Regions from separate parts of the Nocardiopsis sp. LDBS0036 genome, predicted to be linked through region 1. Evidence: riboswitches for the same ligand, from Rfam matches in the RefSeq annotation. Region 1 holds a riboswitch; each other region holds the start of a gene.
The links. Region 1 has a riboswitch for thiamine pyrophosphate ahead of thiD (bifunctional hydroxymethylpyrimidine kinase/phosphomethylpyrimidine kinase). Riboswitches for the same ligand answer to the same signal wherever they lie in the genome.

Region 1 (5,430 bases):
CGACTCCGTCGAGGGCGACATCTCCCACTACCAGGCGCTGAGCACGGCCCTGGCCGCCACCGTCGGCGTCGGCAACATCGCCGGCGCCGCGCTCGCCATCGGCGTCGGCGGCCCCGGCGCGCTGTTCTGGATGTGGGTCGTCGGCTTCCTCGGTATGGCCACCAAGTACAGCGAGGCCCTCCTTGGCGTGAAGTTCCGCCGCACCGACGCCAAGGGCGAACAGAGCGGCGGCCCGATGTACTACCTCAAGTACGGGATCCCCGGCGGCCTGGGAACCACCCTGGGCGTGGCCTTCGCGGTCTTCGGCGCCATCGCCGCCTTCGGCATCGGCAACGGCACCCAGGCCAACGCCGTCTCGCAGCAGATCACCAGCATCACGCCGCTGGAGCCGTGGATGGTGGGCCTGGCGCTCGTGGTCCTGGCGGGCGCCGTCATCCTCGGCGGCATCAAGAGCATCGGCCGCGTCGCCTCCGGCCTCGTGCCGATCATGATCGTCGGCTACGTGGGCATCTGCCTGGTCATCCTGGCCGTCAACTGGGCCGCGATCCTCCCCGCGCTCCAGCTCGTGGTGACCGACGCCTTCACCGGCACCGCGGCCACGGGCGGCTTCGCCGGCGCGGGCATCATGCTCGCCATCCAGCAGGGCTTCGCCCGCGGCATCTTCTCCAACGAGTCGGGCCTGGGCACAGGCGGTATCGCCGCCGCCTCGGCCAAGACCAACCAGCCGGTCCGCCAGGCCATGGTCTCGATGACCCAGACCTTCATCGACACCATCATCGTGGTCACCATGACCTGCCTGGTCATCATCACCACCGGCGTCTGGACCGACGGCCAGGCGGACGGCTCGCTGATGACCAGCAACGCGGTCTCCGAGGGCCTGGGGGCGATCAGCCCCGCGCTCGCCCCGGCCGGCGCCGTCATCGTGGCCGTCGCGGTGGCCGTGTTCGCCCTCACCACCCTGCTCGGATGGGCCTACTACGGCGAGCGCTGCATGGTGTTCCTGGGCGGCCGCCGCCTGGTCCTGCCCTACCGCCTGGTGTTCATCGCCGTCATCTACGTGGGCTCGGTCGCCAGCCTGGACTCGGTCTGGCTGTTCAGCGACATCGCCAACGGCCTGATGGCCCTGCCCAACCTCATCGGCCTCCTGCTGCTGTCCCCGGTCATCGTGGCTGAGACGCGCAAGTTCTTCGCCCACCCCGACTGGAGGGACCCGGACAAGGTCATGGAGGACGTGACCAAGGTCTGACCCGGTAGGGGCCGCGCCTCCAGCAGAGGGCGGAACGAGGAGGGGGGACCGGCGCGGAGCCGGTCCCCCCTCGGCGTTCCCTCATCCGGACGCCGCTGCTACCACCAGGCGTGGAAGTGGTGCACCGGGCCCTGCCCGCCGCCCGCGTCGATCTCGTCGGCGCGCCGGATGGCCTCGGTCAGGTAGTCCTTGGCGTCGCCCACAGCGGCGGCCACGTCCGGCCGCTGCGGCAGCAGGGCCGCGATCGAGGAGGACAGCGTGCACCCGGTGCCGTGCGTGTTGCGGGTGACCACCCTCGGGGCGCGGAACTCGACCGGGTCGGCGTCCCGGGCGACCAGGACGTCGACGCTCTCCCCGCCGGGCAGGTGGCCGCCCTTGAGCAGGACCCGGCGCGGGCCCAGCTCCAGCAGCCGCCAGGCCTGGGCGCGCATGGACGCCAGGTCGGTCGCCTCGGGCTCCTCCAGCAGGTCCGCGGCCTCGGGCAGGTTCGGGGTGACCAGGTCCGCGCGGGGCAGGAGCTTGGTGCGCAGCGCGTCGACGGCCGAGGCCTCCAGCAGCCGGTCCCCGCTCTTGGCGACCATCACCGGGTCCACCACCACGTTCGGCAGCGCGTGGCGGTCGATCGCCTCGGCCACGGCCTCGGTGACCTCCGAGGTGCCCAGCATGCCCACCTTGACCGCGTGCACGACGGCGTCGGCGAAGAGGGTGTCCATCTGGTGGGCGACGAAGCGCGCGGGGATCGGGTGGACCCCGGTGACGCCGAGCGTGGACTGGGCGGTCAGCGCGGCGATCACCGTCATCCCGAAGGTCCCGTGCGCGGAGAAGGCCTTGAGGTCGGCCTGGACGCCCGCGCCCCCGCTGGGGTCGCTGCCGGCGATGGACACGATGTTGTACGCGCTCATGGCGTTCCTTCGCTAGTGCTAACTAGGGCAGGTTCGACGGGTGTGCTCTCAGCCGGGAACGTGTCCCGGCACCCCGCGCCTCCGGAGCCGCCTCGGCGGCCCCGGTCATTATGTGTCTGTGGTGCGTTCCGGGCAGGATACCCACACAAGCGCGAAGGGGTCCGCCCGGGTACGCGGGCGGACCCCTGGAGGGTTTTCACGGGGGACGGAACCCCGAGGGAAAGGCGCCTCAGGCGGAGGTGCCCTCGGTCCGGCGGGCCCTGGTGCGCTTGTAGACGCGGGCCAGGATGAACCACAGCACCAGCAGGCCGATGATCACGACCACGATGTTGCTGATCACGCCGCTCCACTGGGCGAGGATGGGCTCGATGGCCGGGCCGAAGACGTAGCCGAGGCCGATCCAGATCGTGTTCCACACCGCCGAGCCGATGACCGTGTACAGCGAGAACTTGAACAGGGGCATCCGCTCGATCCCGGCGGGCACCGAGATGAAGCTGCGGACCAGGGGCACGCACCGGCCCAGCAGGACGGCGACGCCGCCGAAGCGGGTGAAGAAGCGCTCGGCCTTGTAGAAGTCCTCGATCTCCAGCAGCGGGGTCTTCTCGACCAGCCAGGCCGTGCGCTCGCGGCCCAGGAGCGCGCCGATCGCGTAGAAGCCCCACGCGCCGACCAGGCAGCCGATCGTCGCCCACAGGATGGCGAGCCACACGTTCATGTGCCCGGCGTAGGCGAGGAACCCGGCGCCGGGCAGGACCGCCTCACTGGGCATCGGCGGGAAGAAGGTCTCGATGAACAGCGCCACGCCGACACCGGGTTCGCCCAGGGTCGTCATCAGGCTCAGGACCCACCCGATGAACCCCTCGTACTCGTGGGCGACGTCGACGTCCGTCGTCGAGGCCGCGGTCATCAGCAGATTCGTTGTCATGCGGTTGTCGTTCCCGTTCTCAGACGTGGGTGGGGGTCCGGTGGAGTTCGGCTTCCTCCATGTGGAGGCGCTTGCGGCGCTCCCAGACGATGGCCGCCGCCACGATCGCGAAGCCGACCGCCATCAGGCCGACTGTCACCGGGACGTCGGTGGGGGCCAGGAACGTGCGGTCCTCGTCCTGCCAGGGCCACAGGGCGCGCAGCGAACCGGCCATGAGGCCGGTGAGGACCACCAGGGTCATGTGGTGGAAGTTCTCCAGCAGGTGCTGGAGCAGCTTCACGAACAGCGACAGGCCCGTGAGCATGCCGAGCGCGAACACCGAGAGGTAGGCGACGTCCATGTCCCCGACCGCGCTGATCGTGGGTTCGTACAGACCCAGCGTGAGCAGGATGAAGGATCCGGACAGCCCTGGCAGCACCAGGGCGCAGACGGCCACCGCCGCGGCGAGGAAGACGACGACCGGGTGGGTGGGCAGGTTGGCGCCGGGCAGGCCGGTGAGGAAGAACGCGCCCGCGGCGAAGACCAGGGCGACGAGGTAGTGCCAGGCCCGCCACCTGTGGCCCGCACCGGTGTAGGGAATCCACAGGCAGGCCAGGACCAGGCCGAAGAACAGCGCGTACGCGTACTGGGTGTGCGACTCGACCAGCGGGGCGAGGACCACGGCCGCCATGCCGAGGAAGGCCACCATGCCGACGAGCGCGGGGACCAGCACGCTCCAGTCCACCTGGCGGAACTGCTCCTGGGCGCGCTCCCTCCCGCGTCCGCGCGGGACGTCGGTGACGTAGCGCCTGACACCGCTGACCATGTGGCCGGCGCCGCCGATGAGCTTGTCGTAGAGACCGACGATGAGGGCGACCGTGCCGCCGCTGATACCGGGAAGGGCCTCCGAGGCGCCCACGGCGCCGCCGCGCACCGCGTTGAAGATGTAGCTGCCTACTGAGTTGGGCATCTGGGTTCTTGGGAGCGCTTCGGGCGGGGCCCGGGGAAGCGCGCCGTCCTCCGTCCTAGTGGTGTCACCGCACGCGCACCGTGTGCACGGGTGGAGGGGTGGGTCAAAGGTGGTCCTCGCGGTCCACGGCCTCGACCGGAGGCGGGGTGGGCCGGTCGGCCCCGGCCGGGAGTGTGCGAACCGGTCGGAGCGGGGGAGGGGAAACCGTGGGGCCTTGGACCAGGCGACGCCAGTCTAGCGGTGGCGGAGGGGGTCCAGAGCGGCCGACGGCCTGCGAAACCCCTGTTTCGGCTGGGTAAGTCCATATTGACCCTGTGCCCGAAATGAAGGGTCCGGTACCGCCCGGGTGCGGAGTTCCGCAGCAGACCGCCGAGGAGGCCGGCTGCCCGGCCGCGAGCGCCGTCTCCGGCACGGTCAGGCTCCCGTTCCGGAGTCCGGCCCCGGGCCCGTCGCGGAACCCGGCGGGGGTCCTGGGATCCGGAACGGGCTCAGGAAACGGTCGGGACGGCCGGAGCGGGCGCACCGGTCCCGGTGACCGACGTCGCCCACCGGTAGTCCTGCTTGCCGACCGCCGTACGCCGCACCCGGTCCACGAAGTGCACGGTACGCGGCACCTTGAACCCCGCCAGCCGCACACGGCAGTACGCGCGCAGTTCGGCCTCCTCCAGACGGGCGTTCGCGGCCAGCGAGACCAGCGCGGTCACCCGCTGCCCGAGGTACTCGTCGGGCGAGGGCACCACGATGGCGTCCTCCACCGAGGGGTGAGCCTTGAGCGCGGCCTCCACCTCCTCGGGGTAGACCTTCTCCCCGGCGGTGTTGATCACCGCGCTGCCGCGTCCCAGCAGCGCGATCGAACCGTCGGCGTCCCAGGTCCCGAAGTCGCCCGACAGCGCCCATCGGCGCCCCTCGGCGTCGGTGGGGAAGGTGCGCGCGGTCGCCAGGGGGTCGTTGTAGTAGCCCAGCGGGATCCGTCCGGTGCGCGCGATCCGCCCCACCTCCCGCGAACCCGGGGGCAGCGGGCGCAGGGACGCGTCCAGCACCGCGATGCTGCCGCCCATGGTGAAGCTGCGGCTGCCCGAGGGGCCGGGCCCGGACGGGGCCTCCGCCGGACCGGCCGGTTCTGCGCCGGTCGCCGACCCGCACACACCCGTCTCCGAGCCACCGTAGGCGTCGGAGAGGGTCACGTCCTCGCGCCAGGCGTGCCACAGCGCGCGCACCGCCGGGGTGAGCGGGGTGCCGCCGGAGCGGATCGAGGCCAGATCAGGGCACAGCCCCGGTTCGGTGAGCAGGTGGCGGGCCAGCGGGCGGGCCATGGCGTCGCCCACCAGCTGGAGCACGTGCACGCCCTCCCGGTGCGCCGTCTCCAGCACCCGGTCCGGGCGGAAGCTGCGGTCGGTGGACAGCACCA
Region 2 (5,430 bases), 480 kb from region 1:
CGCTGACCCCGCCAGACCCCCGGGCCTCAGCGGAGGCGCCGACCTCGTCCGGCCCGTGAACCCCTTCCGGCTCACGGAGCTCATCCGGTGCGCGAGGGACCTCGTCCGCCTCCCGGATCCCGTCCGGCGTACGGGTTCCCTTCCCGGGTGTGTCCGACGGCCTCCGGTCAGCCACGGCTCCCCCTTCCCGCCGCCGCGTGCCCCGCGGGCCCGGTCGGCTCCGGCGGGCCGGGCGGCTCCGCCCCGGCGCCCGGTGCGGCGGCCTCCTGGACGGCCCGGCCCCCGGCCACGCGCACCCGCGCGTCGGCCAGACTGCGCAGCAGCAGGTCGTCGTGGGTGGCCATGACCACCGCGCGGCCCGCGGACCGCAGGGTGGCGAGCAGCTCCACGAGTTCGGTCCAGGTCCGGGTGTCCTGACCGAAGGTGGGCTCGTCGAGGACGAGCGCGTCGGGCGCGTGCGCGGGGCCCGAGCTGAGCGCCGTGGCCACCGACAGCCGCCGCTTCTCCCCGCCCGAGAGCGTGTAGGGGTGCACGTCGGCCAGCGCGGACAGGCGCAGACGCTCCATCAGCTCGCCCACCCAGGCCTCGGTCTCGGCCTCGCCCATACCCGCGCGCAGCGGGGCGAAGCGCAGCTCGTCGCGCACGGTGGCGGTGACGAACTGGTCCTCGGCGTGCTGGAAGACCGTGCCCACGTGCCGGGCCAGCCTGCGGGCGGGCCAGCGCACGAGCGGGCGCGGGTCGGCCCCGGCCAACGGCCCGCGCGGCAGCACCGCCCCCCGGTGGGGCCTGGACAGTCCGGCGAGCAGGGTCAGCAGCGTGGACTTGCCCGCGCCGTTGGGTCCGGTCAGGGCGGTCGCGGTTCCGGCTCGGACGGTGGCGTCCACCCCCTCGAACACCGTGCGCCGGGGCGCCGCGCGCACGCCGAGCTGGCTCGGGGTGCGCGCCGTGACGCCCACGGCCTCCAGCAGGGGCTCCCCGCCCGGCGCGGGCGCCAGGACGGGCGCGGGCTCGTGCCCGGGCACCCACACTCCCTGCGCGGCCAGCGAGCGCCCGTGCTCGGCGAACACCGTTCCCGGCGGGCCGTCGGCGACGACCCCGCCGCCGGGCGCCACGACCACGACCCGGTCCACCAGGTCCACGACGTCGGCCACGCGGTGCTCGACCAGCACCAGGGTCGCCTCGGTCTCGGCGAGCAGGCGGGCCAGCACGCCGCGCACCAGCGCGGCCCCGGCGGGGTCGAGGTTGGCGGTGGGCTCGTCCAGCAGCAGCAGGCGGGGGCGCATCGCCAGGGCCCCGGCGATCACCAGGCGCTGCTTCTCACCGCCCGACAGCGCCCCGGTGGGGTGGCGCGGTCCGTACGGGAAGCCCACGGCCTCCAGTGCCTCGTGGACCCGGGGCCAGATGAGGTCGGGTGCCACGCCCAGGTTCTCCGGGCCGAAGGCGACGTCGTCGCCCGCGCGCGCCATCACCAGCTGCGTCTCGGGGTCCTGGCTGACCAGGCCGACCGAGCCCCGGCTCCGGTCGGCGGGCTCGCCGTCCAGGAGCAGGGTGCCCTCGTGGTCGCCGCTGATGGCGGCGTCCTCGCCGGTCAGACCGGCCAGTGAGTGCAGCAGGGTGGACTTGCCCGCGCCGGAGGCGCCCAGCAGCAGCACGCGCTCGCCCGGCTCGATCACCAGGTCCACGCCGCGCAGCGCGTGGGACCCGCGGCCCGAGTGCCGCCAGCCCCAGCCGGAGAGCTCCACGCGCGCGCCCGGGCCCCCGGCCGCCGTCCGGCGCCCGTTCGCGGAGGCCACGGTCAGCCCCTCGCGGACGGGAAGGGGGCCAGCGCCCCGGAGCGGGCCAGGGCGGTGGTGAGCAGGCGGGAGCCCACGCCCGCGATGAGGGCGGCGCTGACCACCACGATGACGCCGTAGGTGACCTGGTAGGACAGCGGCCAGGTCACGTTGTAGGCGAGGTTGTCGCGGATGGCGGGGGAGACGCCCGCGACCGCCGCCGCGAGGACGGCCACGCCCATGCCCCAGCGGCGGTAGCCGAAGGCGAGGAAGACGAGTTCGGGCAGGATGCCCTGGAGGGCGCCGTCGAGGATGACCATGATCCCCCACTGGGTGCCCAGGAGCGCCGAGACCGAGGCGGCGGCGATGGCGGTGAGCAGGGCCGCACCGGGCTTGCGGATGATCAGGCCGCCCAGTACGCCGGAGATCAGCCACATGCCGTAGACGACGGCCTGCGCGGGCGGGAAGCCGACGAACAGCGGGGTCGTGACCGACCAGACGATGTTCCAGAGCCAGAAGACCACGCCGACCGCGACGCCGATCACGGAGGCCACGACGATGTCGACGGTGCGCCAGCTCCGCAGTCGGCCGAGGAGGTCGCGCCGGAAGCCGGCGCCCTGGGGGGTGGTGTCCCTCTTCATATGGTGTCCCTTCGCCGGGGGATGCGAGGGGCCCGTGCGGCCGAGAGCGGCGCCGGAACGCGTTCCGTGCGCGCCGGGACGTCCCCGGTGCGCGGGAGCACGCCACCGGTGACGGTTCCTACGACTTCCTTCGCTGGCATGACCCAGATCAGGTGTGTAAGGGTCTGCGGCCTGGTGCCGCACTCTCAGCGCTCGCGCGCTCCCCTGTCGGTTTCGTCCATTATGAACAAGGGGGAGCGCCGGGGTGTTCCCGGGTCGCGTCAGCGCACGTCGGGGCCTCAGCCCCCGGGACTGGCGCCGCCCTCGGGCACCTGCGGTCCCGGGGTCGCGCCGCCCCAGGGCGCGCCGCCGTCCCCGCCCGGGGACTCGCCGCCACCGGTACCGCCGCCGCCTCCGCCGGTACCGCTGCCGTCTCCACCACCACCGCCGCCGCCACCGGTACCGCCGCCTCCACCGGTTGAACCCCCGCCGTCGCCGTCACCGGTGCCTCCACCGCCGTCGGTCGATCCTCCGCCGCCTCCGGTACCGCCACCACCCCCGGTCGAACCCCCGCCACCACCGCCGGTGGCTCCCCCACCGCCGTCACCGGTGCCACCGCCGCCGGTCGAGCCATCGTCACCCCCGGCACCGCCGCCACCGCCACCACCACCGGCCGCGACGCCGCCGTCACCGCCAGCCGTGCCTCCATCGCCTCCACCGGCGTCACTGTCGTCACTGTCACCGTTGTCGCCACCGCCGCCCGACGGCTTGTCCGAGGCCTTGCCGTAGACCTTCGGCGAGGGGGCGAACTCCTCCTCCGGCAGGTCCGCCACGGCCTCGCGCATGGTGGCCTGCCAGATCGGGCCGGGCAGCGTGGCCCCGTAGACGATGCCGTAGTAGCGGTCGCCGATGGTCACGCCCTGGAGCGTGTGCTGCTCCCCGCCCCGGATGTCGCCGACCACCACGGTCCCGGCCAGGTTCGGGGTGTAGCCCGCGAACCACGCGTAGGCCGCGCTGTCGGTGGTGCCGGTCTTGCCCGCCACAGGGCGTCCGATCTCCAGGCCGTTGGCGGTACCGCCCTCGAAGGTCTGCTGGAGCAGGTGGTTGACGCCGTCGGCGACCTCGGTGTCCAGCGCGCCCTCCTCGCACTCGGTGCCCATCTCGACCTCCTCGCCGTCCTCGCCCTCGAAGAGGACCGAGGCCACGGGGACCGGCTCGCAGTAGGTGCCCCGGGAGGCGAAGACGGCGTAGGCGCTGGCCATGGTGAGCGGGGAGACCTCCTGGTCGCCCAGGGTGAAGGAGCTCCACACCTGCAGGTCCTCGCCGTCCGCGCGGTGGATGCCCAGGCTCTGGGCCATCTCCGCCGTCTCGCACAGGCCGACGCGCTCCTGGAGCTGGGCGAAGTAGGTGTTCACCGAGCCCTTCGTCCCGCTGATCATGTTGTGCCTGCCGCCGTCGCTCTCCCCGGCGTTGCGCACGTCCCAGGGCGCCATCCTGCCGCCCTCGCAGTTCTCCAGGCCGCTCACCGTCGTGGACTCGGGCGAGGAGAAGCTGGTGTCGTACTTGAGCCCGGCGTCCAGGGCGGCGGCCAGGGTGAACGGCTTGAACGTCGAACCCGCCTGGTAGCCCAGCGACCCGCCGTCCTCGTGGTCCACGGACAGGTTGATCGAGGTGGTGCCCGGCTCGTCGTCGAAGCCGTAGCGCATGTTCTGGGCCATCACCCGCACCCGGCCGGTACCGGGCTCCACGAGGACCTCGGCGGCGAACTTGTGGGAGTCGCCCGCGGGGACGTAGCGCTCGATCGCCTGCTCGGCGGCCTCCTGCATGTCCAGGTCCAGGGTGGTGCGCACGGTGATGCCGCCCCGCTCCAGTATCCGGTCGCGCTCCTCCTGGGTCCCGGCGAGCGCGTCGGAGCCGCCCAGCCACCGCATGACGTAGTCGCAGAAGAAGGGCTGCTCGCTGCTGAAGCAGCTGCCCGCGCGCGGGGTCTCGTCCACCTCCAGGCCCCGGCTCTTGTACTCCTGCGCCTGCGCGCTCTCCAGGTGTCCGGTGGCGACCATCCGGTCCAGCACCAGGTTGCGGCGCTCGACGGAGGCCTCGGGGTTGGTGAGCGGGTCGTAGTACGAGGGCGCGCGCACCAGCGCCACGATCGTGGCGGCCTGCGCGGGGTCGAGCTCGGAGGCCGGGACGGAGAAGTAGCGCTCGGCGGCGACCTCGATGCCGTACGCGTTCTGGCCGAAGTAGGCGAGGTTGAGGTAGCCCTCCATGATCTCGTCCTTGGTGAGCTTCTCCTCCAGCTCGATGGCGTAGCGCAGCTCCAGCACCTTGCGGGTCAGGGTGCGCGCGTTGGCGCTCGCCAGCTCCTCCTCGGTGTCGGCCTGTTCCATGAGGAGGTTCTTCACGTACTGCTGGGTGATGGTGGACCCGCCCTGGGTGTTGCCCAGGACGGTGCGGACGGCGGCGCGCAGCGTGCCGCGCAGGTCCAGTCCGGCGTGCTCGTAGAAGCGGTCGTCCTCGATCGCCATGAGGGCGGCGGGCACCCAGGGGCTGATCTCGTCCAGCGGCACCACGTCGCGCTCGCGCTCGGCGACCTCGGCGATCGGTTCCCCGTCGACGTCGGTCAGCAGCACGCGCTCGGCGGGGTGCGGCACGGCCAGGTCGCTGGGCAGGGCCATGAAGGCCGCCGCGGAGTCCCTGGCCGCCAGGCCGAGGCCGCCGACCCAGGGCATGACCAGCGCCGCCGTGAGCAGACCGGCGACCGCGCCGGTTCCGGCCAGGCGCTGGACCGTCTCCCGGCGGTCCCCCGCCGGGGTCGGCTCCGACACCTTCCGGCGCAGGGCCTCGGCCCACCGCCGCACACGCGGACCCGCGGCGGCCGGTACCGCACGGGAGAGGGCCCCGCGCCAGTTCCGGCGCGGGGCCTCGTGCCGCCGCCCACGCGGCGGGCGCTGGTTGGACTCCGTCACGTCGCCCCCTACGGCCGTGTGCCGCCCCGCCCGCGGGACGTGCGGGCGGACAACTCCATCGACCACGGTCTC
Region 3 (5,430 bases), 2.9 Mb from region 1:
GCCGGACACGACGTGGTCACCCTGCTGCCGTCGGTGGACGTGGCGGTGCGCCGCCCGCTGACCCTGGTGAACGGGCGCGCGGTGGTGCCCCGGCCCGCCCGGCGCGGACGGCTGCGCCACGTGGTGGGCGACTCCGCCTTCCTGCGCAGCTTCGCCCCGGACTCCTTCGACGGGGTCATCGCCGACAACCGGGTGCTGTCCCGGCACCTGGCCACCGAGGAGGCGCTGGCCCAGGTCAGCCGGGTGCTGCGCCCGGGGGGCCGCGCCCTGCTGTGCGTGGACTCGGTGGTGCTGGGCATGGCGATGCTGGCCGAGCAGGACCGCTGGCCCGAGCTGAGCCACGCGCCCAACGCGGACGTGCTCCTGGTGCCCTGGCCGGACGGCTCCATCACGCGGTGCTTCACGGCCGAGCAGCTCACCGAGGCGGTCGCCGAAGCCGGTCTGGAGCTGGAGTGGGTCAAGCCCCGCACGGTGCTGTCCGCCTCCACGGTGGAGATGATGCTGGCGCGCGACCCGAGGTCGATGGGACGCCTGGTGGAGATGGAACTGCGCGCCACGGAGTCCGACGACTACGTGGGCGTGCACCTGGTGGCGAGCGCGCGCAAGCCCGGCTAGGGCGGGGACGCCGCCGCCCCCGCCCCATCCCTCACTGGTGCTGCGCGGTCTCCTGGTCCGCCAGGGGCAGGTAGACCCGCTTACCCTGTTCGGCGAACTCCGCGGACTTGTCGGCCATGCCCTTCTCGATGGCGGCCACCGTCTCCAGCCCGTGCTCCTCGGCGTACCTGCGCACGTCCTGCGTGATCTTCATGGAGCAGAACTTCGGCCCGCACATGGAGCAGAAGTGCGCGGTCTTGGCGGGTTCGGCGGGCAGGGTCTGGTCGTGGAAGGACTGCGCGGTCTCGGGATCCAGGGCCAGGTGGAACTGGTCCTGCCAGCGGAACTCGAACCGCGCCTTGGACAGCTCGTCGTCCCACTCCTGCGCCCGGGGGTGCCCCTTGGCCAGGTCGGCGGCGTGCGCGGCGAGCTTGTAGGTGATCACACCGGTCTTGACGTCGTCCCGGTCGGGCAGCCCCAGGTGCTCCTTGGGGGTGACGTAGCACAGCATCGCCGTACCGAGCCAGCCGATCTGGGCGGCGCCGATCGCGGAGGTGATGTGGTCGTAGCCGGGCGCGACGTCGGTGGCCAGGGGGCCGAGCGTGTAGAACGGCGCCTCGCCGCACAGCTCCTCCTCCAGGCGCACGTTCTCCGCGATCTTGTGCATCGGCACGTGCCCGGGCCCCTCGATCATCACCTGCACGTCGTGCGCGCGGGCGATGTGGGTGAGTTCGCCCAGGGTGCGCAGCTCGGCGAACTGGGCCTCGTCGTTGGCGTCGGCGATCGACCCCGGCCGCAGCCCGTCGCCGAGGGAGAAGGTGACGTCGTACTCCCGGAGGATCTCGCACAGCTCCTCGTAGTGGGTGTACAGGAAGCTCTCCCTGTGGTGGGCCAGGCACCAGGCCGCCATGATGGAGCCGCCGCGCGAGACGATGCCGGTGACCCGGCGGGCGGTGAGCGGCACGTAGCGCAGCAGCACGCCCGCGTGGACGGTCATGTAGTCCACGCCCTGCTCGCACTGCTCGATGACGGTGTCGCGGTAGACCTCCCAGCTCAGCGCCGCCGGGTCGCCGTTGACCTTCTCCAGGGCCTGGTAGATGGGTACGGTCCCGATCGGGACGGGCGAGTTGCGCAGGATGCGCTCGCGGGTCTCGTGGATGCGCTTGCCGGTGGACAGGTCCATGACGGTGTCGGCCCCCCAGCGGGTGGCCCACACCATCTTCTCCACCTCCTCGGGCACGGAGGAGGTGACGGCGGAGTTGCCGATGTTGGCGTTGATCTTGACCAGGAAGTTCTTGCCGATGATCATCGGCTCGGACTCGGGGTGGCACCGGTTGGCGGGGATGACCGCCCGGCCCACGGCCACCTCCTGGCGGACGAACTCGGGGTCCACGCCCTCCCGGGCGGCCACGAACCGCATCTCGGGGGTGATGGTCCCGGCCTTGGCGTGGGCCAGCTGGGTGGTCGCGCCGCCGGACGGGGCGGGCGCGTGGGCCCACTCCCCGCGGGTGGGGGCCAGGCCCCGGTGGACGTCGATGTGCGCGGTGTCGTCGGTGTACGGACCCGAGGTGTCGTACAGGTCGAAGTGGCTGCCGTTGCTGAGTTCCACCCGGCGCTGCGGGACGCGGAGGGTGTGCCCCTCGGGGGTGGCGACCTCCCGGTAGACCTTGCGTGATCCCATGATGGGACCGGTGGTCACCCGGTGGTCGGCGGTGGAACTGACGTCGCGGCCGTCGAGAGCCGTCATGGCATGCCTCCCTACGTCGGAATTACCCGAACAGGTTCTGCGGTCGGCGACACCGTTGAGTCGCCCTCTCAGCCCGCCATGGCGCGAGCTCCCGCGTTGCGTATGAAGATGTGGGGACGCCTGGGGCGCCCCGGGCACGCGTGACCGGGGCGTGCCCGGTCCGTGTGGCCCCGGACACTCTATCCGTCGGCCGAGCGGGGCTGTCCACCGTCCCGGGGATAGAAAAGTGTCTCCCGCACGCCACCCCCGACAGCGCGGTCGGCTCGGGGCCGTGCCGCGCTCCCCCGGGTCAGAAGAGCGTCTGCGGCTCGTCTCCCCCGGTGTCGGAGAGCGGTTCGAGCAGGTCGGGACGGTTGTTCTTGATGCTGTTGACGTCGGTGGAGACCTCGTCCACCTCGAAGCGCTCGGCGGGGGTGTCCTGGAGCAGGTGGGCCAGCTCGTCGGCCCCGGTCGCCGGGTCCAGCCAGGCCGCCCAGTCCTCGGGGGGCACGACGACGGGCATGCGCTCGTGGATGTGGGCGAGTTCGGGGGCGGCCTCGGTGGTGACGACGGCGCAGCTCCACACCCACGCGGCGGGGTCGTCCTCGGCCACCTCGGGGTCGCGCCAGCGCTCGAAGATCCCCGCCAGGGCCAGGGGCCGGTCGTCGGGGTAGTGGATGGAGTAGGGCTTCTTGTCCGCCTTGGCCTTGCGCTTCTTGTGGTGGGGGTCGGTGACCGGCGAGGTGCTGGCCTGCACGGTCCCGTCCCTGCCGATCAGCTGCCACTCGTAGTAGGCGTCGGCGGGCAGCAGGCAGCGGCGGCGCCGGAAGGCCGTGCGGAAGGCGGGCTTGTCGGCGATGGTCTCGCTGCGGGCGTTGATCATCCGGTAGCCGATGTTGCGGTCCTTGGCCCAGGAGGGCACCAGGCCCCAGCGCAGGGTGTGCAGGGAGCGGGGCCCCGGCTCGCCCCGGTCCTCCCCCTGCGGGGGCGGTCCGAGCACCGCGTACACGGGCCTGCCCGGTGAGATGTTGTAGTCCGGGTCCAGCTCCTCCAGCGGCGGCCACGCCCGGGGATCGGTCTCCTCGGGAAGGGCCTGCTCGGGCAGGCCGAAGGCGAGCTGCAACTGGTGCACGTTCCGGGACTGGGCATAACGACCGCACATGGGTGTGATCCTACGGTCGAAACGGCTCGTTCTCTCCCGGAACACCCGTATCCTCAGGTGTTTCCCGTCCCGGGGCACCGGGCGCGGCTCGAACGGCCCGCCGGTTCCGTCGGAACTCAGCCCGGCGTCGGCGCGACGGGCTCCCCCTCCGCGCGTTCGGGCCCCCGCTCCGCTCCCCCGTGCGCGTCCCGGCCCCGCCGGGCCCGGACCAGGCCGACCAGCACGACCAGGCCGCCGAGCGGGGCCAGCGTCCACGGCGCCCACGAGGAGAGGGCGCGCAGCAGCACCGAGCGCACGCGGGCCTGCTCGGCCTGGGCCGCGACCTGCTGCTCGGCCAGGACCAGCCGCGCGTACAGCAGGGGCGCCTCACCGCTGTCGTTCTGCGGGCGCAGGGTCTCCGCGCGGGTCTCGTGGGCGTTGACCACGATCCCGCTGACCGGTTCCACCCAGAACGTCCGGCTGACCTCCAGCCAGCGGGTGGCGGTGACCGTGCCCGTGGCCCCGGGGCGGAACAGGGAGGCGGGCACGGGGCGGGCCGAGTCGGGCATCTGGGTGGACTCGATCCACTGGCTGTACCGGCGCACCCGCACTCCCGCCACCTCCTCCCACTCCTGGAACTCCAGCATCGGCGCGGACCGCACCTCGGCGTCGTAGAAGGGGTACTCGCCCTCCCCGTCCCCGGGCGGCCAGAAGTACACCAGCCCCGCCTGCCGGACCGCCCGGTCGCCGTCGACGTGCTCACCGCAGCAGTTGACCGCCCGGCCGGTCTCCCGGTCGACGATGACGCGGCGGCTCCAGTGGTCGATCATCCGGTCGGGCACGGAGGTGTCCACGGACACCTCCCACGCCGACCAGTCGCCGCCGTGCGCGGAGGCGTCCACCCGGGTGACCCTGCTGAGCTCGGCCGACTCCACCCACGACCACGTGGAGGTGTCCAGGTAACCGGCGTCCTCGTCCAGCATGCGGATGTCGAACTCGGCCCCGGCGGGCAGCAGGGCCATCCGCTCGTACACGTAGAGCGGGAGCAGGGCGGCCAGGGTGAGCAGGAAGGCGCCCACGGCCACCAGCAGGGTGCCGCGGGGCAGGGAGCGCCCCGGTCGGCGCTCGGGGCCGACCTGACTGGGGGCGGCCTCCCCCGCGCCGAGCGCGCTCATGTCCGGGCCTCCTCGGGGTCGTTCTCCCACCGGTCGTCGTCCGAGGGGCCCCCGTTGTGGGGAGCGCCGCCGGCCTCATCGCTCACAGGAGTCGCCGGGGTGCCGGTAGGACCGTTAGACCCACTGACCCCGGCAGTATCGGCCAGACCGGCCGCACCGCCGGGCGGAGCGGGCCCGTCCGCCCCGCCACCGGCGTCCGCAGCGGCCGCTCGGACGCGGACCGACGGCGGATCGGCGTCGGCGTCCTCGCCGTCGCCCGGCTGGCCCAGGGCCAGCACGAGCCGGACCAGCGCCGGCAGGCACAGCAGCTGGGAGACCCAGCCGCGCAGCGCTCCCCCGAACACCTCGGTCACCTCGTGGAAGGGCATGTACAGCGCCAGGTGGGTACCCGCGCCCATGGCCAGCCCGGCCAGCGCCAACGACACCGCCACCGGCCAGGGCCCCGCCAGAAGCGGCAGCGTCCGCCCGCCCATGGAGGGCCGTCCCGGCTTGGCGTGCCGCAGCCTCCGGGGCGCCCGGCGCCCCAGCCACCACATGCACACCAGGATCACCGCGACCAGGGCGGCACCGACCGCACCGGCCACCCACACCCCGTAGGCCAGGCCCAGCGGCAGCACGACCCGCCGCCCCAGCCATCCGGGCCCGGCGTCGGGCAGGGCGCGGGCGCCCCGCGGGGCCGCGGCCCCGGCCGCCGCGCCCCCGGGCAGCAGGCGCCTGGGCCACAGGGCGGCGACCACCAGCACCGCGGCCAGCGCGGCGCCCACGGCCAGGGCCCGGTGGTAGGCGGTGTCGGG
Region 4 (5,430 bases), 2.9 Mb from region 1:
GCCCGCGCGTACGGCGTCGCGCATCGCGGCGGCCATGCGCACCGGGTCCTGGGCGCGGGTCACGGCCGTGGCCAGCAGGACCGCGTCGCATCCCAGCTCCATGGCCAGGGCGGCGTCGCTGGCGGTGCCGATCCCCGCGTCCACGATGACGGGCACACCGGCCTGCTCGACGATCAGCTCCAGGTTGTGCGGGTTGCGGATGCCCAGCCCCGAGCCGATCGGGGCGGCCAGGGGCATCACCGCGGCGCAGCCCACCTGCTCCAGGCGCCGGGCCAGCACGGGGTCGTCGTTGGTGTAGGGCAGCACGGTGAAGCCCTCGTCCACCAGTTGTTCGGCGGCCTCCAGCAGCTCGACGGGGTCGGGCAGCAGCGTGTGCTCGTCCGCCACCACCTCCAGCTTGACCCAGTCGGTCTCCAGCGCCTCGCGGCCCAGGCGGGCGGTGCGCACCGCGTCCACGGCGGTGAAGCATCCGGCGGTGTTGGGCAGCGCCCGGATCTTGTTGCGGGTCAGGACGTCCCACACCGACCCCCGGGTGCCGGGGGAGACCCGGCGCATCGCCACCGTGGTCAGCTCGGTTCCGGAGGCGATCAGGGCCTCCTCCAGGACCTCCAGGGAGGGCGCTCCGCCGGTTCCGGTGATCAGCCGGGACCCGAAGGAGGTTCCCGCGATCACGAGGTCGTCGTTCATGCTCAGCCTCCCTGCACCGCGGTGAGGACGTCCACGCGGTCGCCCTGGTTGAGCGGGCTCGCGGCCCACGCGGTCCGGCGCACCACCTCGTCGTTGACGGCCACGGCGACACCGCCGGGGGCCTCGGCGCCGGTCAGGTCGCGCACGACCGCTTCCACGGTCGTGTCGTCGGCGAACTCGCGGCGGTCGCCGTTGATGATCAGTTCCACTGCTACTACCTACTTGCGCGTCGTGCCGTGAAACGGCGGGCGTACTCGGGCAGGTCTCCGTCGGTCAGGGCCCGGGCCATGGCCTCCCCGGTCACCGGGGTCAGCAGGACCCCGTGCCGGAAGTGCCCGGCGGCCAGGTGCAGTCCCGGGACCCGTGTGGGCCCCAGGAGGGGCTCGTTGTCGGGCGAGCCGGGGCGCAGCCCGACGCAGGTCTCGGTGACCTCCAGCTCGCTCACCCCGGGGACGAGTTCGCGCGCGTCCCGCAGCACCTGCCAGAGCCCCCCGACGGTGAGCGAGGTGTCGTGGCCCAGCTCCTCCTGGGTGGCGCCGATGACGACCTCGCCGTCGGCGCGCGGCACCAGGTAGGTCGGGAAGCCCCGGACCAGGCCGCGGACGGTCCGGCTGACGAGCGGCGGCTCGCCCTCGGGCACCCGGGCGCGCAGCAGCTGTCCCTTGACCGGGCGCAGCGGCGGGACGACGGGTTCGGGGACCACGACGCCGTTGCCCCAGCAGCCCGCGGCCAGCACCACCTGGTGCGCGGGCAGGGTCCGCCCCGCCTCGGCCTCCCCGGCCAGGCGCACGCCCAGCCGGGAGCCCCCGGGGCCGGGGGAGAGGACCTCCCCGACCCGCCCGCGGACCTCGGTGACGCCCGCGCGTGCGCCCGCGGCGGTCAGGGCGCGCAGCAGCCGCCGCGGATCCACGGAGTGGTCGTCGGGGGCCAGGACGCCGCCGCGCACGGACGGGGCGAGCATGGGCTCCAGACGGCGGCACTCGCGTCCGGTGAGGCGCTCGGCGGCGATGCCCAGCCTCCGCTGGAGCGCGTGCAGTTCGGTGAGGACGGCCAGGTCGTCGCGGTCGAAGGCGACCAGCAGCGTGCCGGTGGCGCGGTGTCCCACGTCCAGGCCGCTGGCCTCCTCCAGTTCGGCGACGAAGTCCGCGTACATGCGGGCCGAGCGGATGCCCAGCTCCATGAGGGGCTCCTCGCCGAACGCGGCCTCGGTGGCGGGGGTCAGCATGCCCGCGGCCACGGTGGAGGCGGCGCGGGCGGGGTCGGACTCGACCAGGGTGACGCTCAGTCCGCGTTGGGCGGCGCGCCAGGCGGTGACCCGGCCGACCAGGCCGCCGCCGACCACGACGACGCGGTCGCGGTGGGGATCGTTGGAGGTGCGCACGGCTGTGGCTTCCACTCCCTTCGCCGGCATGATCCGGATCAGGTTCGTGCGGTCGGAGGCTCACAGCCTCCCTCTCAGCCGGGTCCCACCCGGCTCCCGCGGGATGTAGGGGTCTGTCCCCATTCTAGGACCCGTGGCCGACGCGCGCCGTGCCGGGGGGAAGGAGGTGCGCGGATGTGGCAGATTGGTGGTGTGACACAACGCGACATCGACACGCTCATCGGCGACTGGCTGACCCTCAAGGAGGCCGCCGCTCCGCTGGGCGTGAGCCCGAACCGGATCAAGACGCTGATCCGCGAGAACCGCATGATGGGTGTGGTCCGCGACGGCGAACTCTCCATTCCCGCCGCCTTCATCGACGGCGACGACCTGGTCAAGGGTCTGCCGGGGACGCTGCTGCTGCTCACCGACGCGGGCTTCTCCTCCGAGGAGGCCCTGCGCTGGCTGTTCACCCCCGACGACTCCCTGCCTGGCACGCCGATCCAGGCCATGCGCGAGAACCGGGGCACCGAGGTGCGCCGCCGGGCCCAGAGCCTGGCCTTCTGACCCGCGGGGAAGGGGGGAGGGGCGCGCCGCCGCGTCCCTCGCCCTTGGGTCCGAACGCGCCAGGGCCTAGGGTGGACCGTGTGAGGACCAGCCACGGAACCAGCCTGCGCAAGCGCCTGGACGCATCGCTTCTGTACCTGTGCACCGACGCCCGGACCGGTCGGGGCGACCTGGCCGAGTTCGCCGACGCGGCCCTGGCCGGGGGAGTGGACATCATCCAGCTCCGGGACAAGGGCCTGGAGGCACGCGAGGAGATCGCGGCCCTGGAGGTGATGAAGGAGGCGTGCGAGCGGTACGGCGCCCTGCTCGCGGTCAACGACCGCGCCGACATCGCCCGCGCCGTGCGCGCCGACGTCCTCCACCTGGGTCAGCGGGACCTGCCCGTGCCCATGGCCCGCGACATCATCGGCGCCGACCCCGTGATCGGCCGCTCCAACAACGACGTCGCCGCCGCGGCCGCCTCCGCCGAGGAGCCGGGCAGCGACTACTTCTGCGTCGGACCGACCTGGGCGACCCCCACCAAGCCGGGCCGCCCGGCCGCCGGGCTGGAGCTGGTGGAGGAGGCGGCCGCGCTGGGCACCGACCGCCCCTGGTTCGCCATCGGCGGGATCGACGTCGACAACATCGACCGCGTGCTGGACGCCGGGGCCCGCCGGGTCGTGGTCGTGCGCGCGATCACGGAAGCGGAGGACCCCCGGGCCGCCGCCGCCGCTCTGCGCCAGCGCCTGGCGGCCCGCGCCGCCCGGCCCTAGGGGATCAGCAGGGCCTTACCGAGCACCGCGCGCCCCTCCAGTGCGGCGTGCGCCTCGGCGGCCCGCTCCAGCGGCAGGGCCAGCCCCACGTGCGGCGTGATCCTGCCCATGCGGGCCATCTCCAGCACCATCCGCAGGGCGTCCTGCCGGTCGCCGTCGGCCTGCTTGAGGTCGAACAGGCCCAGGACCTCGATCCCGCGGCGCCCGGCCTCCTCGGTGTCCACCTCCGTGAAGCTCCCGCCCGCGGAGCCGTAGCCGACGAACCGGCCGCCGTCGGCCAGGGTCCCGAAGGCCGCCGCGCCCAGCGCGCCCCCGGCGCCGTCCAGGACCACGTCGACCCCGGCGCCGCCGGTCAGCGCGCGCACCCGCTCCGGCCAGTCCGGCTCGGAGTAGTCCACGGTCTCCTGCGCGCCCAGTTCGCGGACCAGGGCCAGCTTGGCCCCGCCCCTGGCCGCGCCGATGACCCGGGCCCCGGCCCTGCGGGCCAGCTGGACGGCCAGGGTGCCCGCCCCTCCGGCGGCCGCGGCGACCAGGACCGTGGTGCTGGGTCCGAAGCCCGCCGCCCGCTCCAGCGCCAGCGCGGTCGGCCCGTCGTGCAGCAGGGCCAGCGCCGCCCGGGGGTCCACCTCCTCGGGCACCCTGACCAGTGCCGACTCCGGGACCACGGCCCGTTCGGCGTAGCCGTCCACGGGCAGGGTGGGCCTTTCCGGCGTCCCGTCCGCGTGCCCGGTGTCGGCGACCACCGCGGCCCCCTCCCATCCCGGGTCCACGCCCGGGCCGATCCGGACCACCCGCCCGGCCACGCCCGCGCCGGGGACGTAGGGGGGAGTCACGGGGAAGTAGTCCAGCCCCCAGCCGCCGCGGACCAGGGTGTCCAGGTACATCACGTTCGCCGCGGCGACCTCCACCAGCGCCTGGCCCGGTCCCACCTCGGGCTCGGGCAGGTCCCGGACCACCAGGACCTCCGGGCCGCCGAACTCCTCGACCTGTACCGCTCGCATGCCGTTCTCCCTCGGTGCGCACCGCCTGCTTCCGACACCGCCCAGCCTCTTACCTCAATATTTGTTGAGGTCAAGGGCCGGGCGCCGGAGAGATCCACGGCACAGGGGGCGCCCCGCACGGGGCGCGGCGCGCGGGACGGGGGCCGAGGTCAGACCGCGACGTGCGACAGCGCGCTGGGATGGCGCCGCAGGAAGCCCTCGATGGACTGGGCGGGATGACCGGTCAGGTCGGGGACGGCGGGCGAGACCACGTCGAGCTCACCGGCGGCGATCGCGGCGTAGGAGGTCACCCAGCCCTCGACCGCCCAGTCGGGGGCGCCGCCGCTGCGGCGCGACTCCAGCGCCTCCTCCAGGGTCTGGGGCACGTAGCGCACCGAGCGCCCGGTGAGCACGCCCAGTCTCTCCGCCGTCGCGCCCAGGGACAACGCCTCCGGGCCGGTGACGTCGTGGCTGGTGTCGTGCGAGGCGCGCGCGGCCACGGGGTCGGTCAGCACGGCCGCGGCCACGTCCGCCACGTCGTCGCGCGAGACCCACGCGATCCGGCCGTCACCGGCCGGGCCCCGCACCACGCCCCCGTCGTCCACCCAGTCGGGCAGCAGGTCCAGGTACAGGCTTGGTCTGAGGAAGGTGTACCGCACCCCCGTGGACCGGATGTGCGCCTCGGTGAAGAAGTGCGTGCGCGCGAACGTGAAGGTGGACGCCGGGCCCGCGCGCAGGAAGGACAGGTAGACGATCCAGGACACCCCCGCCTTGACCGCCGCGTCCACCGCGCTCACGTGGACGTCGATCCGGTCCTCGGACTCGGTGGCCGAGACCAGGAACAGCGTGTCCACCCCCCGGCAGGCCCGCTCGAAGCCCGTGGAGTCCTCGTAGGCCGCCATCGCCGCGCTGCTGCCGGGGTACTCGGGGGCGCGGTTGATGTCGCGTACGATGAGCCGCTGGGGCCTGCCCAGCCGCGCGATCCGCGCGGCGACCCGCCCGCCCAGCGCCCCGGTCGCCCCCGTGACCCCTATGGTGTGGTTTGTCGTGTGATCGTCGCCCATGACACCCCATCCTGCGTTAC

Region 2: another riboswitch for thiamine pyrophosphate. It lies ahead of UIS43_RS22835 (ECF transporter S component); the one in region 1 lies ahead of thiD (bifunctional hydroxymethylpyrimidine kinase/phosphomethylpyrimidine kinase).
Region 3: another riboswitch for thiamine pyrophosphate. It lies ahead of thiC (phosphomethylpyrimidine synthase ThiC); the one in region 1 lies ahead of thiD (bifunctional hydroxymethylpyrimidine kinase/phosphomethylpyrimidine kinase).
Region 4: another riboswitch for thiamine pyrophosphate. It lies ahead of thiO (glycine oxidase ThiO); the one in region 1 lies ahead of thiD (bifunctional hydroxymethylpyrimidine kinase/phosphomethylpyrimidine kinase).

What each region holds. Positions count from the first base shown of each region.
Region 1 covers NZ_CP141103.1:5,815,852-5,821,281, forward strand. The annotation lists gene UIS43_RS24775 (sodium:alanine symporter family protein) at 1-1,246, shown strand, start outside; gene thiD (bifunctional hydroxymethylpyrimidine kinase/phosphomethylpyrimidine kinase) at 1,345-2,148, opposite strand; TPP riboswitch at 2,136-2,234, opposite strand; gene UIS43_RS24785 (DedA family protein) at 2,378-3,073, opposite strand; gene UIS43_RS24790 (DUF368 domain-containing protein) at 3,093-4,022, opposite strand; gene UIS43_RS24795 (acyl-CoA synthetase) at 4,511-5,430, opposite strand, start outside.
Region 2 covers NZ_CP141103.1:5,334,820-5,340,249, reverse strand. The annotation lists gene UIS43_RS22840 (ABC transporter ATP-binding protein) at 168-1,793, opposite strand; gene UIS43_RS22835 (ECF transporter S component) at 1,796-2,413, opposite strand; TPP riboswitch at 2,522-2,629, opposite strand; gene UIS43_RS22830 (transglycosylase domain-containing protein) at 2,692-5,358, opposite strand.
Region 3 covers NZ_CP141103.1:2,919,948-2,925,377, forward strand. The annotation lists gene UIS43_RS12185 (methyltransferase domain-containing protein) at 1-615, shown strand, start outside; gene thiC (phosphomethylpyrimidine synthase ThiC) at 647-2,341, opposite strand; TPP riboswitch at 2,335-2,446, opposite strand; gene UIS43_RS12195 (SOS response-associated peptidase) at 2,631-3,482, opposite strand; gene UIS43_RS12200 (DUF3068 domain-containing protein) at 3,599-4,636, opposite strand; gene UIS43_RS12205 (alpha-(1->3)-arabinofuranosyltransferase) at 4,633-5,430, opposite strand, start outside.
Region 4 covers NZ_CP141103.1:2,204,164-2,209,593, reverse strand. The annotation lists gene UIS43_RS09210 (thiazole synthase) at 1-687, opposite strand, end outside; gene thiS (sulfur carrier protein ThiS) at 690-896, opposite strand; gene thiO (glycine oxidase ThiO) at 902-2,098, opposite strand; TPP riboswitch at 2,067-2,178, opposite strand; gene UIS43_RS09195 (Rv2175c family DNA-binding protein) at 2,261-2,614, shown strand; gene thiE (thiamine phosphate synthase) at 2,695-3,366, shown strand; gene UIS43_RS09185 (zinc-binding dehydrogenase) at 3,363-4,367, opposite strand; gene UIS43_RS09180 (SDR family oxidoreductase) at 4,517-5,410, opposite strand.